4 regions of the Streptomyces sp. NPDC024698 genome follow, and region 3 is predicted to be linked to each of the others. Evidence: riboswitches for the same ligand, from Rfam matches in the RefSeq annotation. Region 3 holds a riboswitch; each other region holds the start of a gene.

Region 1 (4,781 bases), on a different contig from region 3:
CCGCTGCTGTTGTAGACGACGAAGTTGCCATCGGTCTGGTAGACCGCCCAGTTGTTGTCCCCGGAGCCCCAACTGTTCGTCGCCCAGCACGCGTAGCGACTGCCGTCGTCGAACCGGAGGTACTCGACCAGGTTGCCATCGCTCTGAAGGACGAGCTGGATCTGCCATCCCTGCGGGGAGTACCGATAGATCATCTGCCCGACGTGCAGGGCTTCACCCCGGTACAGAAAGCTTTGGCCCGCGGCCGCCGATGCGGTTCCGGCGGAGCCGATGAAAGCCGATGCGGCCAGACCGGCCGCCGCGGCGGCCGTCGCAAGCCTGCGGGTCATGCTCATACTCACGGTCCTCCATTCGAGACGTTCCCTTGCGGTCCACCTGGGTGCGGACAACCGGCGGACGGACCCGTCCCGCGAGTGAGTCTTCCGGCTGCCGCGACCCCCTCGTAGAAGATGCCAAGGCCCGGGGCGACGGAGTTGACGTGGAGTGCGAGATCTCTTGATCGTGCGCGCATGCGGCCGAATGTGGAAAGCCCCGGCGTGGGCCCGGTGTCCAGGCGCCAGGACGAAGATCTCTCGTCCGGCAACCGACCGACGCGCCCTACGAGTTCAGAGTTCTGCCAGCCACGCCCGCGTGCTCTTGGGACCGCGGAAGCGGTGAACGTCGAGGGGCGCGAAGCGGTCGTCGACGACCCGTTGACCGATTTCGCGCCGACGGTTTCCGTGCTGGGACCAGGCCCACCACGCCGGATGTTCCCGGCTCAGCCAGCCCTTCCAGGTCTCCCTGTTGCCGCCGAAGAGGACTTCGCGGGTCGCTGAGCGTTTCAGTGATCGGCGCAGGACCCGGGGCATGACCACGCGTTGGGGATAGTCCAGCCAGACCACGGTGTCGGCCCGTTCCCACAGCAGTTCACGAACCTGCGGGTAGCCGAGCGAGTCGACGATCCATCGAGGCTCGGCGACGAGCGTTGCCACCTCGTCCGTCAGCTTTTCGTTGACGGACCAGTCGGGGCCGTCGAAGTAGAGCGCGTCCATCTCGTGGTAGGGCAGGCCGAGTCGGGTGCTCAGCGCTCGCGCGAGCGTGGACTTGCCCGCACCGGTAACACCCACCACCAAGATCCGTTCCACGGCCGCACCTTATCCCGGCGCCCTGAGGGCGAGGCGAGAGCGACCGCTGTACGATCCCGTTTCATGACGACGCCCGACTGCTACGCATGTGGCAGGGAAGCGGAGTTCGACGACCTTCCACCGCGTGAGCGCGTGGCATCCGACGAACACTGGCGCGTGGCCCACACGTTCAACACCGCCCTGCCCGGCTGGCTGGTGCTGCTGCCCCGGCGCCACGTGACCGCGGTTCATGAACTCACGGACGCCGAGGCGGCCACCCTGGGGATGTGGCAGGTCCGGCTCTCCCGGGCGCTGCGGAGCACGACGGGCTGCGCCAAGACCTACGTCATCCAGTTCGCGGAAGCGGAAGGCTTCGCGCACGTGCACTTCCACATCGTTCCGCGCGGGGCTGATCTGCGACCCGAGCATCGCGGACCGGGCGTCTTCGAGCTGCTCCGGCGACCCGGCCAGGAACACGTATCGGCCGCCGACGCGGACCGAATGGCCCACTCCCTGCGCGTTCGACTGGGTGAGGCCTCCAGAGCTCGGTGAGTGCCGTCACATGTCCCGACATGCCTTGGCCTTGAACTCCGTCGTGGAGGCGACTGTGGTGGATTCGTCGCCGTTGTCCGACACGGTGTCGTAGAGGATCGTGCCCGGCTTGAGCCGACTCCGGTCGCCCGAGGTGAAGGAAATGTCGCCGGACGACGACGAGTTGTCCTTCGTCCACCCGTAGAGCGTGTACGTGGTCCTGGCGGTGAGCGGTCCGAGGGGTTTGGTCGTGGTCCAGCCGGTGGCGGGGGCGTCGAGGGGCCAGGTGGCGAAGCCGTGTGTGAGGGGGTGCCGGGCGGTCCATGAACCGACCGTCACCGACTTGTCCGCGTCGGCGTCGTCCACGAACAGGGACGCGCCGTCGATCCGATGCCCGCAGACCATCATGACGCCGAGCAGATGGCCGTCCGCGGTCACGGACAGGCCGGCGACGGCGTCCACGGGAACGGAGCACCCGGAGGTCGTGGCCAGGGCCGCACCGACCGCGACGGCACCGACGGAGAGCCGGAACCCCGGACGTGAAGTGGTCGACCGCATGCCGGGCCCCTTCCCGGGGTGCGCGTACGGCCCCCTGTCCCGATGCTAGGGGCGAGCCGGGCCTGAACTGAGGCCCGCCACCCACTCGTTGTGCGGTCGTTGCCGCCTCGTACTCGCGCCGAGGACCACCCTCGAAAAGCTCATCGCGTCCTCCGGGGCGGGGTGAACACGTAGAGGTCGAGAATGTCGGGGCAGGGGGCGACTCCGGGGCCGCCTGCCCGTACCCAGGCGGCGATGTCCGCGGTGGCCTCGGCGTCGTTGACGAGACCGAGCCAGACGGGGCGGGCTCCGGCGGCCCGTGCGGCCGCGGACGGCTGGACGACGATCACGTTGGCGTGTTCGCACACATCGAGGCAGTCCGAGACCCGTACGGGAACCTCTTCGGACAGCCGCGCGAGCTGCCGGTCGTGATCCACGCCGGTGACCTTCGGGGTTCCGCAGCAGCAGTCCCGGCAGACGACGACACGGCACGGGGCGGGTTCGGCAAAGACGTGCTGCTCCGCGTGGCCGCGGTTGCCGGGCGTCACCTGGTCGCCGCCGGTCGCGGCGTCCTCCTCCGGCTTCGCGTCTTCGTGCGGGCGGGCGTCGGCGGCGGTGCGTGGCACGGCGGACGCCCGGACGCGAGCCGGGGTTCGGAGCGGAGCGGGGACATCGACGGGAACAGGGGTACGGAGCACGGGCATGCCTCAGGGGTCGGGGCTCGTACGCGGAGCCTGGCCTACAGGTCCTCCGGGGGCCGGAGGTGCCAGCAGGTCTTCGGACTCGGGTTCGTCCGGACGGGGCGCCTTCCCGGTCTCCCAGTGGCGCTGTGCCCCGCCCGTCCCCCTCACCGCTGCGCGTCAGCTCCGGATTCGCACCGGATTCCCTGACCACGGATGTGGTTCGACTGGCTCGCCGAGGCTATCAAGTCGCTTTCGCCGCCCGGATGACGGACGTTCTGCGCCCCTCGCCCGCGACGAACCCGTAGGCTGGCCGATGCAGCTGGTTCGCCCCGTCCGCCAGGCGGGATGCGTCGCAAGAGGGAACCCGGTGGGAATCCGGGACTGCCCCGCAGCGGTGAGCGGGAACGACCGCCGTCATACGCACTGGGTCCGACGTACAGGACCCAGCCGCGCCCCCGCGCGGGAAGCGACGGCCATTGACATCCTCCCGGGCTTAAGGGCCCGGGATTCCAATCTGCTCCTGCTGCGGTGACGCGGTGGGCAGCTTCTGGTGGGTTCCTGTTTCGCTGCGCTGTGCCGGCAGGGGTGCCGGTCTTACCTGCGCTCCACAGGCTGATGCCGCCAGTCCGGCGGCCTTGGCGACGTTGACCGCCGCGTTGACGTCTCGGTCGAGGACGGTCCCGCACGCCGAGCACGTCCACTCCCGGATGTTCAGCGGTTTGGGGCCGTCCTTGACGTCACATGCGGAGCACACCTGGGAGGTCGGTTCGAACCGGCCGATCTTCACGAGGGTGCGTCCGTACCGGGCGGCTTTGTATTCCAGCATGGCCACGAACGCGGACCATCCGGCGTCGTGGACGGACTTGGCCAGACGCGTGCGAGCGAGTCCTTTGACACACAGGCCCTCGACGGCGATCGCTTGGTTCTCGCGGATCAGCCGGGTGGAGAGCTGGTGGTGGAACTCGTGGCGTGCGTCGGTGACCCGTGCGTGAGCGTGGGCGACCTTCAGCCGGGCCTTGCCCCGGTTGTTGGAGCCCTTCTGTTTGCGGGAAAGGTCCCGCTGCAACTTCTTCAGGCGCTTCTCGGCCCGGCGCAGGAAGCGGGGGCTGTCGATCTTTTGGCCGTCGGACAGGACGGCGAAGTGCCCCAGGCCGAGGTCAATGCCGATCTCCGGTGCCGTCCCGGGCAGTACTGCGCAGGCGTCCGTCTCCACGATGAAGCTCGCGAAGTACCTGTCCGCCGCGTCCTTGACCACGGTCACGGTGGACGGGGCGGACGGCAGTGTCCGGGACCAGCGCACGGGAACGTCGCCGACCTTGGGCAGTCTCAGTTTCCCGCCCGGCGTGATCCGCCACGAGGCGTTGGCGGTGAAGCGGATCGACTGCCGGTTGTCCCGCTTCGACCTGAAACGCGGCGCACCCATCTTCGGGCGCTTGCCCTTGAGCCCGTCGAAGAAGTTCCGGTAAGCGGTGTCCAGGTCGCGCAGGGACTGCTGGAGGATCACCGCCGAGACCTCGCCGAGCCAGGCCCGTTCCGGTGTCTTCTTCGCGGCCGTCAGGTTCCTGGACAGTTGCGCCGAGGTGACGAACCCCAGTCCCGCCGCCCGGGCCTCCTCGCGCACACGCAGCGCGTCGTTGAAGACAACCCGCGCACACCCGAACGCCCTCGCCAACGCTATGCGCTGACCGGCACTCGGATACACGCGGAAGCTATACCGAAGCTGCACGGCAATCACCATACCGTCGGCCTATGTCACCACGACGGGAACCAGACCCCGAAGGGCCGTCCACTACCTGCACGGATATTTGATGTTCGTCACCAAGTATGGGCGTGGAGTCATGAACGACAAAATGCTGACGCGCTGCGAACAGATCATGCGCAAGGTGTGCGAGGACTTCGGCGCGAAACTGAAGGAGTTCAACGGCGA
Region 2 (4,781 bases), on a different contig from region 3:
CTTCTTCCTGGCCGTCACGGTCCTGGGATTCCTGGCCGCGCGCTGGCGCAGGGCCGCCGACGAGCACACGCTCGACGAATGGGGCCTGGGCGGACGGTCCTTCGGGACCTGGGTGACCTGGTTCCTGCTCGGCGGCGATCTCTACACCGCGTACACCTTCGTCGCCGTGCCCGCGGCGGTCTACGCGGCGGGCGCGGCCGGCTTCTTCGCCGTGCCGTACACGATCCTGGTCTATCCGCTGATCTTCACCTTCCTGCCCCGCCTGTGGTCGGTCTCGCACCGCCACGGCTATGTGACGACCTCGGACTTCGTGCGCGGCCGCTTCGGCTCCAAGAGCCTGTCCCTCGCCGTGGCCGTCACCGGCATCCTCGCCACCATGCCGTACATCGCGCTCCAACTCGTCGGCATCCAGGCCGTTCTGGACGTGATGGGCGTGGGCGGCGGCGCGTCCTCCAACTGGTTCGTCAAGGACCTTCCGCTGCTCATCGCGTTCGGCGTGCTGGCCGCGTACACCTACTCCTCGGGTCTGCGGGCGCCCGCTCTGATCGCGTTCGTGAAGGACACGCTGATCTACATCGTGATCGCGGTGGCGATCATCTACATCCCGATCAAGCTCGGCGGCTTCGACGAGATCTTCAAGGCGGCGGGCGCCAAGTACACGGCCGCGGGCGCCGGCGGGATCGTCCCCGCCGAGGCGGGCCAGTGGACGTACGCCACCCTGGCGCTCGGCTCGGCACTGGCGCTGTTCATGTATCCGCACTCCGTCACCGCGACGCTGTCCGGACGCAGCCGGGAGGTCATCCGCCGCAACACCACGATCCTGCCGCTGTACTCGCTGATGCTGGGCCTGCTCGCCCTGCTCGGGTTCATGGCGATCGCCGCCGGGGTGAAGGTCACCAACGGCCAACTGGCCATCCCCCAGCTCTTCGAGAACATGTTCCCCGACTGGTTCGCGGGCGTCGCGTTCGCCGCCATCGGCATCGGGGCGCTCGTCCCGGCGGCCATCATGTCGATCGCGGCCGCGAACCTTTTCACCCGCAACATCTACAAGGACTTCATCAACCCGGCCGCGACCCCACGGCAGGAGACCAGGGTCTCCAAGCTGGTCTCGCTCCTGGTGAAGGTGGGCGCCCTGGTCTTCGTCCTGACGATGGACAAGACCGTCGCGATCAACTTCCAGCTGCTGGGCGGCATCTGGATCCTCCAGACCTTCCCCTCGCTGGTCGGCGGCCTCTTCACCCGCTGGTTCCACCGCTGGGCGCTGCTGGGCGGCTGGGCGGTCGGCATGCTCTACGGCACGATCGCCGCCTACGGGGTGGCCTCCCCGACCCAGAAGCACTTCGGCGGCAGCTCGAAGGACATCCCCGGCATCGGGGAGATCGGTTACATCGGCCTGACGGCGTTCGTCCTGAACGCTGCCGTGGCCGTGGTCCTCACCTTCGCCCTCAGGACGTTCAAGGCCCCCGACGGCGTCGACGAGACCTCGCCCGGGGACTACACGGCCGACGCGGGCGACCCCGGCGTCGAGACGGAGCTCCCGCCGGCCACGGCCGACGCGAGCCACTAGGGCCCCTGGGGCCGGCCTCGGAACAGGCGCGAGCGGCGGGCCGCCGGAGGGCATCCGGCGGCCCGCCGCCGTGCCGGGCGGGCACACCGGCCCGCACGGACATCGGCCCCTTCCGGAGCTCGGCGACGTCCCGCCGCTCACCCACGCGTTGGCGTTCCGGCACGCTCCGTAGCGCCCTTGGACACACAGCCGACACAACATGTGGGGGCAGTCCCGAAGCCCGGCACAAGATGTATGCTCATGGTCGCTGTCGCCGCAGGGGAATCCGGTGCGAATCCGGAACTGTCCCGCAACGGTGTACTTGTGCGTGTTCGCGTCTGCGTGTGCCCGTACTCGCGTCAGTCCGAGGACCTGCCGACAGCGCGCCCCGGCCGTCCGGCCCGGGTGCCGATGACGTCCGGGCCTCGCGGAATGGGCCGGTGGACGCGGTGCGCTGTGCCCGAAAGCGCTCCCGTGTGCCCCGTCCCCGCTCGTGAGGCCCCGTGCCGAGCGAGGAGAGCCACACGTGACCATCGCGCCAGCCGATCCGGCTTCAGTGACCGCGCAGCAGGCCCCGGTGGAGACCGACGGTCCCGGAACCGTGCTGCTGCGGACCCTGACGGATCTGACCGCCGACCTCCCCGACGCCGACCCCGGCCGGGTCGCCGCCGCGGCGCTGCGCGGCCGGTCCGCCCGTGCCGACGAGGCCGAGCTGCGCGAACTGGCCACCGAGGCGGCCGCGGGCCTCATCTCCGAGGACCCCGCCTACTCGCGGCTCGCCGCCCGCCTGCTCGCGGTCACCATCGCCGCGGAGGCCGCCTCCCAGGGCGTCACGACCTTCTCCGAGTCGGTCGCCGTCGGCCACCGCGAGGGCCTGATCGCCGACCGCACGGCCGCGTTCGTGCGGCTGCACACGGACCGCCTGGACGCGCTGACCGACGCCGAGGGCGACGACCGCTTCGGCTACTTCGGGCTGCGCACGCTGCACTCCCGCTATCTGCTCCGGCACCCGATCACCCGCAAGGTCGTCGAGACGCCCCAGCACTTCATGCTGCGGGTGGCCTCCGGTCTCGCGGAGGACGACACCGTCCGTTCCCTGGACGAGGTCGCGGCGCTCTACCGGCTCATGAGCCGCCTGGACTACCTGCCCTCCTCCCCCACGCTCTTCAACTCCGGTACGCGGCACCCCCAGATGTCGTCCTGCTACCTCCTCGACTCCCCGCTGGACGAGCTGGACTCCATCTACGACCGCTACCACCAGGTGGCCCGCCTGTCGAAGCACGCGGGCGGCATCGGCCTGTCGTACTCCCGTATCCGCAGCCGCGGTTCGCTGATCCGCGGCACCAACGGGCACTCCAACGGCATCGTCCCGTTCCTCAAGACCCTCGACGCCTCGGTGGCCGCGGTGAACCAGGGCGGCCGGCGCAAGGGCGCGGCCGCGGTCTACCTGGAGACCTGGCACTCCGACATCGAGGAGTTCCTTGAGCTGCGCGACAACACCGGTGAGGACGCCCGGCGTACGCACAACCTGAACCTCGCGCACTGGATCCCGGACGAGTTCATGCGCCGGGTGAACGAGGACGGCGTCTGGTCGCTGTTCTCCCCCGCCGACGTGCCGGAACTGGTCGACCTGTGGGGCGACGCGTTCGACGCGGCCTACCGCAAGGCCGAGGAGGCGGGCCTCGCCAGGAAGACCATCCCGGCCCGCGACCTGTACGGCCGCATGATGCGCACCCTCGCGCAGACCGGCAACGGCTGGATGACCTTCAAGGACGCCGCCAACCGGACCGCCAACCAGACGGCGGAGCCGGGCCACACCGTCCACTCCTCGAACCTGTGCACCGAGATCCTGGAGGTCACGGACGACGGCGAGACGGCGGTCTGCAACCTGGGCTCGGTCAACCTCGGCGCGTTCGTGACCGGCGGTGACATCGACTGGGAGCGGCTCGACGAGACCGTGCGCACCGCGGTCACCTTCCTCGACCGCGTGGTGGACATCAACTTCTACCCGACCGAGCAGGCGGGCCGCTCCAACGCCAAGTGGCGTCCGGTCGGCCTGGGCGCGATGGGCCTCCAGGACGTCTTCTTCAAGCTGCGGATCCCCTTCGACTCGCCCGAGGCCCGCGCCCTGTCGACCCGGATCGCCGAGCGGATCATGCTCGCCTCCTACGAGGCCTCCGCGGACCTCGCCGAGCGCAACGGACCGCTCCCGGCCTGGGAGAAGACCCGGACCGCTCGTGGCGTGCTGCACCCGGACCACTTCGACGTGGAGCTGAACTGGCCGGAGCGCTGGACCGCCCTGCGCGAGCGGATCGCCTCGGTCGGCATGCGCAACTCGCTGCTGCTGGCCATCGCGCCGACGGCCACCATCGCGTCCATCGCGGGCGTGTACGAGTGCATCGAGCCGCAGGTGTCGAACCTGTTCAAGCGCGAGACGCTGTCGGGTGAGTTCCTCCAGGTCAACTCGTACCTGGTGGCCGAGCTGAAGGCGCTCGGCGTGTGGGACGCGCAGACCCGTGAGGCGCTGCGCGAGTCCAGCGGCTCGGTGCAGGGCTTCACCTGGGTCCCGCAGGACGTCCGCGACCTGTACCGCACGGCGTGGGAGATCCCGCAGCGCGGCCTGATCGACATGGCCGCCGCCCGCACCCCGTTCCTGGACCAGGCCCAGTCGCTGAACCTGTTCCTGGAGACGCCGACCATCGGCAAGCTCTCCTCGATGTACTCCTACGCGTGGAAGGCCGGCCTGAAGACGACGTACTACCTGCGTTCGCGCCCGGCGACACGCATCGCCCGCGCGGCCCAGGCCCAGGCGCGGCCCGAGGCCGTCATCCCCGTCCAGCAGGCCGCCGACCCCGACGCCGTCGCCTGCTCCCTTGAGAACCCCGAGTCCTGCGAGGCCTGCCAGTAATGAGCTCAACCGAGAAGAACCTGCTCGACCCGGGCTTCGAACTCACCCTGCGTCCCATGCGTTACCCGGACTTCTACGAGCGCTACCGGGACGCGATCAAGAACACCTGGACCGTCGAGGAGGTCGACCTCCACTCGGACGTCGCCGACCTCGCGAAGCTGACGCCGGGTGAGCAGCACATGATCGGCCGGCTGGTCGCGTTCTTCGCGACGGGCGACTCGATCGTGTCGAACAACCTGGTGCTGACGCTGTACAAGCACATCAACTCCCCCGAGGCGCGGCTGTACCTGAGCCGTCAGCTCTTCGAGGAGGCCGTGCACGTCCAGT
Region 3 (4,781 bases):
CTCCTCCTTCCCTCCCTGCATTGCGGGAACATTGCCGCAGCTGAACGGCAATGGACACCTCTTGACATCCTTTTCCGGACCGCTCTAGCGTCCCCCTCCATGAGCGAGCCGTTGACGACCCCCGGCGAAGGATTCCACCCCCATCTCCCGGACGCGCCGGCGCAGCCCGGACGCCCGCTGCGCAGCCGTCTGCACCACATCCGCGCCGACGCCCTCGACGGCGACACGGCACAGACGGGGGGCATGCGCCGATTCGCCGCCATCAGCGGCACCACCGTCGGCTCCGAGAAGCTGTGGATGGGCCAGACCCACGTCGCCCCCTCCACCGCGTCCTCGGACCACCACCACGGGGAGTCCGAGACGGCCATCCATGTCGTGAGCGGACACCCCGAGTTCGTGTTCGTCGACGACTCGGGGGACCGGCCCGAGGAAGTGCGCCTGCGCACCTCGCCCGGTGACTACATCTTCGTGCCGCCGTTCGTTCCGCACCGCGAGGAGAATCCCGATCCCGAGGAGGAGGCCGTCGTCGTCATCGCCCGCAGCACCCAGGAGGCGATCGTGGTCAACCTGCCGCGGCTGTACGCGCTGGGGTCGGGCGAGGACGCCTGACGGGACGGGCCCGGTCACCCGGTGGGTACGGTAGCGGGAAGACCGCCGTGACCGGCGGATCGAACGGACCGTGGAAGGAACCACCGAGATCATGAGCGTCATCGTGGCCGGCCGCCCGGCGGAGGCGTCCGAGTGAACGGCACCGAGGCGCCAGGCGCCGGGGAATCCGTCCTGCTCCGCACCGAGGGACGGGCGGCCCGCATCACCCTCAACCGGCCCGGAGCGCTGAACGCCCTGAACCACGCAATGGTGCGCCGGATCGACCGGGCCCTGACCGCCTGGGAGCACGACCCCGCCGTCGACACCGTCGACACCGTCGTCATCACCGGAGCCGGAGAACGCGGACTGTGCGCGGGCGGCGACATCCGCGTCGTCCACGACGACGCGCGCTACGGTGACGGCACCGCCTCCGCCGCGTTCTGGCGGGACGAGTACCACCTCAACGCCCGGATCGCCCGCTACCCCAAGCCGTACGTGGCGGTCATGGACGGCATCGTCATGGGCGGCGGCGTCGGGATCTCCGCCCACGGCAGCGTCCGCATCGTCACCGAACGCTCGCGCGTCGCCATGCCCGAGACCGGCATCGGATTCGTCCCCGACGTCGGCGGCACGCGTCTGCTCGGCCTCGCCCCGGGCGAACTCGGCACCCACCTCGCCCTGACCGGCTCCTCGATCGGCGCCGGGGACGCGCTCCTGTGCGGACTCGCCGACCACTACGTGCCGTCCGCCTCGCTCCCACGGCTGGTGTCCGACCTCGCGGACCGGCCCGTGGCGGAGGTACTGGCGGCCCACACACGGCCCGCGCCCTCGGCGGACCTCGCGCCGCGGCGCGAGTGGATCGACGCCTGCTACGGCGCCGACACGGTCGAGGAGATCATCGGGCGACTGTTCGCGGCCGGAGACCCGGACGCCAAGGAGACGGCGGAGATCCTGCTCGGCAAGTCGCCCACCGCCCTGAAGGTCACCTTGGCCGCGCTGCGCCGGGCCCGGGAGCTCCGATCCCTGGAGGCTGTTCTCGACCAGGAGTACCGGGTGTCCTGCGCGGCCCTGTCCGCCCCCGACCTGGTGGAGGGCGTCCGCGCCCAGATCATCGACAAGGACCGCCGGCCGCGCTGGTCCCCGGCCACGCTCGACGAGGTCACCGATGCCGACGTCGAGCGCTTCTTCGCCCCGCTCGGCGAGCGTGAACTCGGGCTGTCCGACGGCGGCTTCTGACGGTCGGCGGGGACCTGCCACCTGGGACGAGAGGAAGATCACCCCGGTAGGCGCGGTCTTGGCCAGCCACGCGGCACGCGGTACGGTCGGTCCGATATCGATGACGTCAAGACGGAAGCCGGTGGAAATCCGGCACGGTCGCGCCACTGTGAGCGAGACGCCCAGCCACGGCGGGTGTCGCGTGAGTCAGACCCGTAGACGACATCCTGTGCACCACCGAGATGGGACGCGAACTCCCGAGGAGGTCCTGCCATGGCGCAGACCGTCGCTCCGCCGACAGCCACCACCCCCGCTCTCCCCGCCAAGCTGCCGATCGGTGCGATCGTCCCCTGGGCGGTCTTCTTCGGCATCCTGATGCTGGTCCTGCTCTACTTCGTCGGCGCCGAACAGGGCGCCACCTCCGTCGTCTCGGGCGAGGACGTCCACGAGTGGGTGCACGACGCCCGCCACCTCCTCGGCTTCCCCTGCCACTGACGCGAGGGAGAGCACCGATCATGAACTCCGCAACCGTAAGAAACCTCCTCGTACGCGGCATGCTCGCCGGCCTCGTCGCCGGTGTACTGGCCCTGGTCGTCGCCTACTTGCTCGGTGAACCGACCGTCGACAGCGCCATCGGCTTCGAGGAGGCCCACTCCCACGCACACGGGCACGAGGTCGAACTCGTCTCCCGCAGCCTCCAGTCCACCGCGGGCCTCGCCACCGGCGTCCTCGTCTACGGCGTCTCCTTCGGCGGCATCGCAGCGCTCGCCTACTGCTTCGCCCTCGGCCGCGTGGGCCGCTTCGGCCCGCGCGCGACCGCGCTCCTGCTGTCCGGGACCGCGCTCCTGGCCGTGTACGTCGTGCCGTTCCTGAAGTACCCGGCCAACCCGCCGTCGGTCGGCGACCCCGACACCATCGGCAAGCGGACCGCCCTGTACTTCCTGATGATGGTCCTCAGCGTGCTCCTCGCGGTGAGTGCCACCCTGCTCGGCAAGCGCCTCGCGCCGAGCCTCGGCACCTGGTACGCCACCGTCATCGCGATCGCCGCCTTTGCCGTCGTCATCGCCTTGGCCTACGGGTTCCTGCCCGTCATCAACGAGGTGCCCAAGGACTTCCCGGCCACCCTGCTCTGGCGGTTCAGACTCTCCGCCCTCGCCATCCAGACCGTCCTGTGGACCGGATTCGGCCTGGTCTTCGGCGAGTTGGCCGAACGCATGCTCAACCCCAAGCCCGCGACCGTCGCCTCCGGGCGAACGGTTCCGAGCGCGAGCTGAGCCGCCCGGAACGCAGGAGAGCCCCTCGGAACCATCCGAGGGGCTCTCCTCGCGTCAGGGCCGCGGGGACCTGCCCGAGGCCGGACTCACCGACGGCCGGCTTCCTGTCGGACCGCCTCCGCCTCCGGGCCGGGCTCGATGTCGCGGCGTTCCCGGATGTGCGCGTAGGCCATGAGGCCGAACAGGACAACGAGCAGCACGGTCCCAGGCCCTGTGGGCCCCAGCCGAGTGATGTGGCGCCGCCCGGCAGGTACGTGGCACTGGCGTCGCGGTTCATGAAGTCGGACATGGTGGTGCCGGCCATGCTGGTCGACAGGATCACGGTCCAGTAGAAGAACGGGTTGTACCGGCGGGACCTGAGCTGGACGGCCAGCGTCACGACGAAGAGCAGGAACAGGATGATCGTGGTCACGAAGTAGCCGAGCTTGACAAGATCAACCTGAACGCCGTCCTGAACGTGCGCGGCACGCGTATTGACGTACCGCGCCCGCGCTGCCCCCGCTCTGGTTCTTGGCGCCGTTTGCAGCGCCGCTTGTGGACCTCAGGCGCGATCACGCGGCACCGCGGCGGCCGGAGCCTGAACGCTGGTGCGGTGACCTGTCCGCCCATGAAGGTCCGAGCGGTGGCCGGGCTCCGACCTGCCCCGCCACCGCCGTTCGGGTCAGCGGCTCTCGCCGCCGAAGACCTTCAGAATCCGCTCCGCCGCGAGCGTCGCCGTCAACCCGCCCTCGCGGACCTGCCGTTCGAGGTCGGGAGCGACGGCTCGTACGGCCTGATCGGCGTGCAGACGGCCGAGCAGCTCGTCCCGGACCATGGTCCAGGTCCAGTCCACCTGCTGCTCACGCCGCTTCCCGGCGAGAGCGCCGGTCGAGTCGAGCAGCGTCCGGTGCTGTTCCAGGCGGTCCCACACCGTGTCGAGACCCGCCGCCTCACGGGCGCTGCAACTGAGCACCGGCGGCGTCCAGACGGCGTCCTTGCCGTGCATCAGCCGCAGCGCGCCCGCCAGTTCACGCGCGGCGGACTGCGCGTCGCGCTCGTGCGGGCCGTCCGCCTTGTTGACGGCGATCACGTCCGCCAGCTCCAGGACGCCCTTCTTGATGCCCTGCAACTGGTCCCCGGTACGCGCCAGCGTCAGCAGCAGGAAGGAGTCGACCATGTTCGCGACCGCGGTCTCGGACTGACCGACGCCGACCGTCTCCACCAGCACCACGTCGTAGCCCGCCGCCTCCATCACCACGATCGACTCGCGGGTCGCCTTCGCCACCCCGCCGAGCGTCCCGGCGGTGGGGGAGGGCCGGATGAACGCGGCCGGGTCCACGGCCAGGCGCTCCATCCGCGTCTTGTCACCGAGGATCGAGCCGCCCGTACGGCTGGAGGACGGGTCGACCGCCAGCACCGCGACCCGGAACCCGAGCGAGGTCAGCATCGTGCCGAACGCGTCGATGAAGGTCGACTTGCCGACGCCGGGCACCCCGCTGACACCGATCCGCCGGGCCTTCCCGCTGTACGGGAGCAGCTCGGTCAGCAACTCCTGCGCCAGCGCCCGGTGCTGGGGCCGGGTGGACTCGACGAGGGTGATGGCACGGGCGATCAGAGCCCGCTTCCCGTCGAGCACACCCTTGACATAGGTGTCGAGTTCGATCACAGGGCGTGCCCGAGGTCGGCAGAGAGCCGCTGGACGAGGTCGTACGCCGCGTCCGGGAT
Region 4 (4,781 bases), on a different contig from region 3:
CCCGACGGTGCCCCGGGTCCCGGGCACGACGACCAGGTCCGCGTCGGCCAGTTCCTCGGCCCGGTCCACGAACCGCACGACGACACCCGGTTCGGCGGCCAGCGCGTCCACGTCCGTGAAGTTGGACATCAGCGGGACCGCGCAGACGGCGACCCGCAGGACGTCCGCGCCGACGGGGGAGGAGACGACGGACTCGCGGACGGCCCCGCGCAGCGAGACCCGCAGCCCGTCCTCCTCGTCGATGCCGAGTCCGTGCCGGAAGGGCAGCACCCCGTAGGTGCGCCGCCCGGTCAGGCCGTGCAGCATGTCGAGGCCGGGCTCCAGCAGGCTGACGTCACCGCGGAACTTGTTGACGAGGAACCCGGCGACGAGCGCCTGGTCCTCGGGGGACAGCAGCGCGACCGTCCCGAAGAACGAGGCGAACACCCCGCCCCGGTCGATGTCGCCGACGACGAGCACCGGAAGCCCCGCGTTGCGCGCCACCCCCATGTTCACGATGTCGGTACGCCGCAGATTGATCTCGGCCGGACTGCCGGCCCCCTCGCAGATCACCGCGTCATACGTGCCCCGCAACTGCTCCAGACAGTCGAGGACGGTCGCGAGGAGTGCCTCCCGGTGCCCCCCGCTCAGCCGGTCCCCGGTCGGGGCGGTGCCCGACGAGGGGTCCGTCATGGACCCGGCCGTCCCGAAGAACCCGCGCGCGCTCATCTCGCCCACCGGCCTGCCCATCAGGACGACCTGGCTGGTGCGGTCGCCGCCCGGCTTGAGCAGCACGGGATTCATCAGCGCGGTCGGCTCCACCCGGGCGGCCTGCGCCTGCATGGCCTGCGCCCGCCCGATCTCGGCGCCCTCGCGGGTCACGAACGAGTTCAGCGACATGTTCTGCGCCTTGAAGGGCGCGACCTTGACGCCCTGGCGCACCAGCCACCGGCAGATCCCGGCGGTCACGACGCTCTTGCCCGCATCGGAGGTGGTCCCGGCGATCAGCAGCCCGCCGCTCATGCGGTGCGCCCCTTCCTGGTGGACGGAACCGGAACCGGAACCGGAACCGGGTCCCGTCCGGCTCCGGTGAGCAGGATCCGGGCCGCGGCGCTCACCCCGAGCGCGAGCCAGCCGACCCGCCGGGAGAGCCGTACGGCCCGTTCGATGTCGTGGACCTGGACGGCCCGCCCCGTGCCGTTGAGCACGGGCCGGTGCTCGACCCGTCCGCCGTACGCGAGGGTGCCGCCGAGCCGTACCCCGAGCGCGCCCGCGAACGAGGCCTCCACGGGACCGGCGTTGGGGCTCGGATGCCGGCGGGCGTCCGCGCGCCAGGCGCGTACGGCACCGCGCGGGTCGGATCCGGCCACGGCCGCGAGGACGGCGGTCAGCCGGGCCCCCGGCCAGCCGGCGACGTCGTCGAGCCGGGCCGAGGCCCAGCCGTAGCGCCGGTGGCGGGGCGACTTGTGTCCGACCATGGCGTCGAGGGTGTTCACGGCGCGGAAGGCGACGAGTCCGGGCACACCGGCGACGGCGCCCCAGACCAGGGCGCCGACGACGGCGTCGGAGGTGTTCTCGGCCACGGACTCGACGACGGCGCGCGCGACGCCGTCGGCGTCCAGGGCCTGCGGATCGCGACCGCACAGATGCGGCAGCCGCTCCCGGGCCGCGTCGAGGTCACCGGCCGCGAGCGCGCCGCCGATCCCGCGCGCCTCGCGGCCGAGCGAGGTCCCTCCGACGACGGCCCAGGTGGCGGCGGCGGTCAGGGCGATCGAGGCGGTACGGGAGCGGCGTACGGTACGGCTCGCGAGCGCGGCCAGTCCGGTGGCGCCGCCCACGCAGACGGCGGTGTGCAGGGCGCCCCACCCGCGGTGGTCCCGCCACAGCATCCGCTCCACGGCGGCCGCGGCGTGCCCGAACGCGGCGACCGGATGCCCCCGGCCGGGATCGCCGAGCAGCAGGTCACCGAGAAGGCCGGCGGCGGCGCCGTACGCGAAGACGCGATCGGCACGCACGGGGTCAGCCGGCCGTGGGGTGGAGCGGAACCCTCGTACTCAGCGAAACGGGCAACGGGCAGCCGCGCATGGCGATATGTCCTCACTCAGGGTGTCCACGCCCTGGTTCGACGAGACCGGCGGTGAGAGTTCCTGGCTCCCGGGGAGTTTCTTCCCCGATGACAGTGGCGGGACCGCGCCGGATTCGCACCGGCTTCCTCTCATGCCGCCGTACTTGGCTCCGGCAGTCCACCACGGGGTGCGAACGGCCGTCAACTGGCTGTTGACCTGCGGAGGGACAGTGTGCGAAGGCCCACATACGCGTGGGGTGCGGGACGGTGATCCGTCCCGCACCCCACGCGTATGTACCGCTCGGCGCAGCCCGCTCCGGGCCGCCGGGACCTACTCGTCGTGACCGGGCCCCGGTGCCGGGCTACTTGGTGATGATCAGTGAGATGCCGTACGCCACCGCGGCGGCGCAGGCCGCGAAGCAGACGTAGGCGCCGGTGGCCGCCGCGACCGCGGAACCGCCCTGGGCCGACTCCTTCTTGGCGAGGCCGGCGACGCCGAGGGTGAAGAGGGCGACGAGGGCCACGGTCACTCCGAGGCTGACCCCGAAGACGGACCCGAGGGCTGACCAGTCGATGTTCATGCTGTTGCTTCCTTTGGTCTCAGGCCACTCGGGACGGAGCCGACGGGTTCGCCGTGGGCTCCGCCGGAGCCGGGATGGTGGCCGTGAGGCCTTCGGCCACGGAACCGGCCGGGGGCGGGGTGACCGCGGCGATGGCCTGCGTCACCACTCCGGCGGGCTCCTCGGTGTCGTTCACGTTGCTGTGGTCGATCACCTCGCGGCGCGAGCGGCGCCAGATCGCGAAGCTGGAACCCACCAGGAAGGCGGCCACGAGCGCGGTGCCCCAGGCGCCGAAACCGGTCACCCATTCGGCGCCGGCGCCGACCAGGGCGGCGGCGGGCAGGGTGAGGACCCAGGCGACGACCATGCGGGTGGCGGTGGACCAGCGGACCACACCGCCCTTGCGGCCGAGGCCCGCGCCCATCACGGAACCGGAGACCGAGTGCGTGGTGGAGAGGGAGAAGCCGATGTGCGACGAGGCCAGGATGACCGTGGCCGCGCTGGTCTGGGCGGCGAAGCCCTGCTGCGGCTGGAGGTCGGTCAGGCCCTTGCCCATCGTGCGGATGATGCGCCAGCCGCCCAGGTAGGTGCCGAGCGCGATCGCGAGACCGGCGGAGAGGATGACCCAGACCGGCGGGTCGGAGTCGGGAGCGACGGCGCCACCGGCGACCAGGGCCAGGGTGATGATGCCCATCGTCTTCTGCGCGTCGTTGGTGCCATGGGCCAGCGAGACCAGGCCCGCGGAGGCTATCTGGCCGGCGCGGTAGCCCTTCTTCGTGGCCTTGGTGTCGGTGTCACCGCTCAGCTTGTACGACAGCCGGGTGGCGAACATGGCGGCCAGACCGGCGACGATCGGGGCCGCGACGGCGGGCAGGAGCACCTTGCCGACCAGGACGTCACCGTGCACGGCGCCGGTACCGGCGGAGGCGATGGTGGCGCCGACCAGGCCGCCCATGAGGGCGTGCGAGGAGCTGGACGGAAGTCCGACGAGCCACGTCACCAGGTTCCAGAGGATCGCGCCGACGAGCGCCGCGAAGATCACCTCCGGCCGGATGCCCGACTCGTCGACGAGGCCCTTGGAGATCGTGTTGGCGACCTCGACGGAGAGGAAGGCGCCGACAAGGTTGAGGGCGGCGGACATGGCCACCGCGACCTTGGGCTTGAGTGCGCCGGTCGAGATGGTGGTGGCCATCGCGTTGGCGGTGTCGTGGAAACCGTTCGTGAAATCGAACACGAGAGCGGTGACGATCACGATTCCGAGGAGGAGCGTGATGTGTTCCATTTACCCAGGCTTCTGTTGGACGTCAGTGGCAGGTGGACCGTAGGCAACCTGGGTGAACGGAAGATGAACTGGGTCGGGCCTCATGGTGTCCCGAACAGTGGAATGACATTCCGCTTGTGTCGAGGCGTGATCGAGCAGGTTCGAACGGATGCGGAATTCCGTACTCCGCTTGGGGTCCGCGTCCGGGTTTCACCGCCCGGGCCGAGGGGGGTTCGGGTGACGAGATCCCGGTCACGCCCAGGCTGTAGCCGTCGTCACACCCTCCGGGGGTCCGAGGAGGTCGCCCGATGGAGGGTGTCCGGGTATGTGCGGGATCGTAATGGGTCGACCACGGGGTGTGATCCGTGGCAAATGTCCGACCCGGACAGTGTCGGCGATCCGACGATGTGATGTGACTCAAATCACATACAGCCGGGGGCTCTTGGCGGGTCGTCCACGTCCCGGAGCCCGCCCGCCGGGGGTGCGGGGACGGCCGTGCCTGGCAGGATCGCGTCATGACGGAGCGGCACCGGGACACCCGGGACGGACACGAGCTCGGGCGGACGACGGGCGAGCCCCGCGAACCGTCCTCGGCCCACGCGCGGGACGCCCTTCGGCGGGCCTGGGACGAACTGGTCTCCACGGCCCGCCGCACGGTCGCCGACGGGCTGGTCGTCGGCACCTCGGGCAACGTCTCCGTCCGCGTCGGCGACACCGTCCTCGTCACCCCCACGGGCGTGCCCTACGACCGGCTCGCACCCGAGGACATCGTCGGCGTCGGTCTCGACGGCCGGCAGGTCCTCGGCTCTCTGCGCCCGACCAGCGAACTGCCGATGCACCTCGCCGTGTACCGCGCCACTCGGGCACGGGCCGTCGTCCACACCCACGCTCCGCACGCGACGGCCGTCTCGCTCCT

Evidence for each region. A riboswitch is a leader RNA that binds a small molecule or an ion and turns the genes downstream of it on or off. The one in region 3 is predicted to bind cobalamin.
Region 1: it holds a riboswitch for cobalamin, as region 3 does, so the genes downstream of both, ACZ4AA_RS22245 ((2Fe-2S) ferredoxin domain-containing protein) here and ACZ4AA_RS22915 (CbtB domain-containing protein) in region 3, are expected to answer to the same signal.
Region 2: it holds a riboswitch for cobalamin, as region 3 does, so the genes downstream of both, ACZ4AA_RS04905 (ribonucleoside-diphosphate reductase subunit alpha) here and ACZ4AA_RS22915 (CbtB domain-containing protein) in region 3, are expected to answer to the same signal.
Region 4: it holds a riboswitch for cobalamin, as region 3 does, so the genes downstream of both, ACZ4AA_RS29050 (cobalamin biosynthesis protein) here and ACZ4AA_RS22915 (CbtB domain-containing protein) in region 3, are expected to answer to the same signal.

The regions. Positions count from the first base shown of each region.
Region 1 is NZ_JBVHLK010000009.1:193,578-198,358, forward strand. It holds gene ACZ4AA_RS22225 (hypothetical protein) at 1-329, opposite strand, end outside; gene ACZ4AA_RS22230 (P-loop NTPase family protein) at 606-1,124, opposite strand; gene ACZ4AA_RS22235 (HIT family protein) at 1,188-1,655, shown strand; gene ACZ4AA_RS22240 (hypothetical protein) at 1,662-2,192, opposite strand; gene ACZ4AA_RS22245 ((2Fe-2S) ferredoxin domain-containing protein) at 2,333-2,719, opposite strand; cobalamin riboswitch at 2,923-3,098, opposite strand; cobalamin riboswitch at 3,213-3,356, shown strand; gene ACZ4AA_RS22250 (RNA-guided endonuclease InsQ/TnpB family protein) at 3,348-4,580, opposite strand; partial or broken gene ACZ4AA_RS22255 (IS200/IS605 family transposase) at 4,591-4,781, shown strand, end outside.
Region 2 is NZ_JBVHLK010000002.1:98,075-102,855, forward strand. It holds gene mctP (monocarboxylate uptake permease MctP) at 1-1,567, shown strand, start outside; cobalamin riboswitch at 1,792-1,940, shown strand; gene ACZ4AA_RS04905 (ribonucleoside-diphosphate reductase subunit alpha) at 2,073-4,454, shown strand; gene ACZ4AA_RS04910 (ribonucleotide-diphosphate reductase subunit beta) at 4,454-4,781, shown strand, end outside.
Region 3 is NZ_JBVHLK010000010.1:56,959-61,739, forward strand. It holds gene ACZ4AA_RS22905 (cupin domain-containing protein) at 100-609, shown strand; gene ACZ4AA_RS22910 (enoyl-CoA hydratase/isomerase family protein) at 742-1,824, shown strand; cobalamin riboswitch at 1,886-2,020, shown strand; gene ACZ4AA_RS22915 (CbtB domain-containing protein) at 2,077-2,298, shown strand; gene ACZ4AA_RS22920 (CbtA family protein) at 2,319-3,077, shown strand; gene meaB (methylmalonyl Co-A mutase-associated GTPase MeaB) at 3,739-4,722, opposite strand; gene scpA (methylmalonyl-CoA mutase) at 4,719-4,781, opposite strand, start outside.
Region 4 is NZ_JBVHLK010000017.1:62,877-67,657, reverse strand. It holds gene ACZ4AA_RS29055 (cobyric acid synthase) at 1-1,002, opposite strand, end outside; gene ACZ4AA_RS29050 (cobalamin biosynthesis protein) at 999-1,994, opposite strand; cobalamin riboswitch at 2,102-2,242, opposite strand; gene ACZ4AA_RS29045 (hypothetical protein) at 2,407-2,625, opposite strand; gene ACZ4AA_RS29040 (inorganic phosphate transporter) at 2,645-3,886, opposite strand; gene ACZ4AA_RS29035 (class II aldolase/adducin family protein) at 4,381-4,781, shown strand, end outside.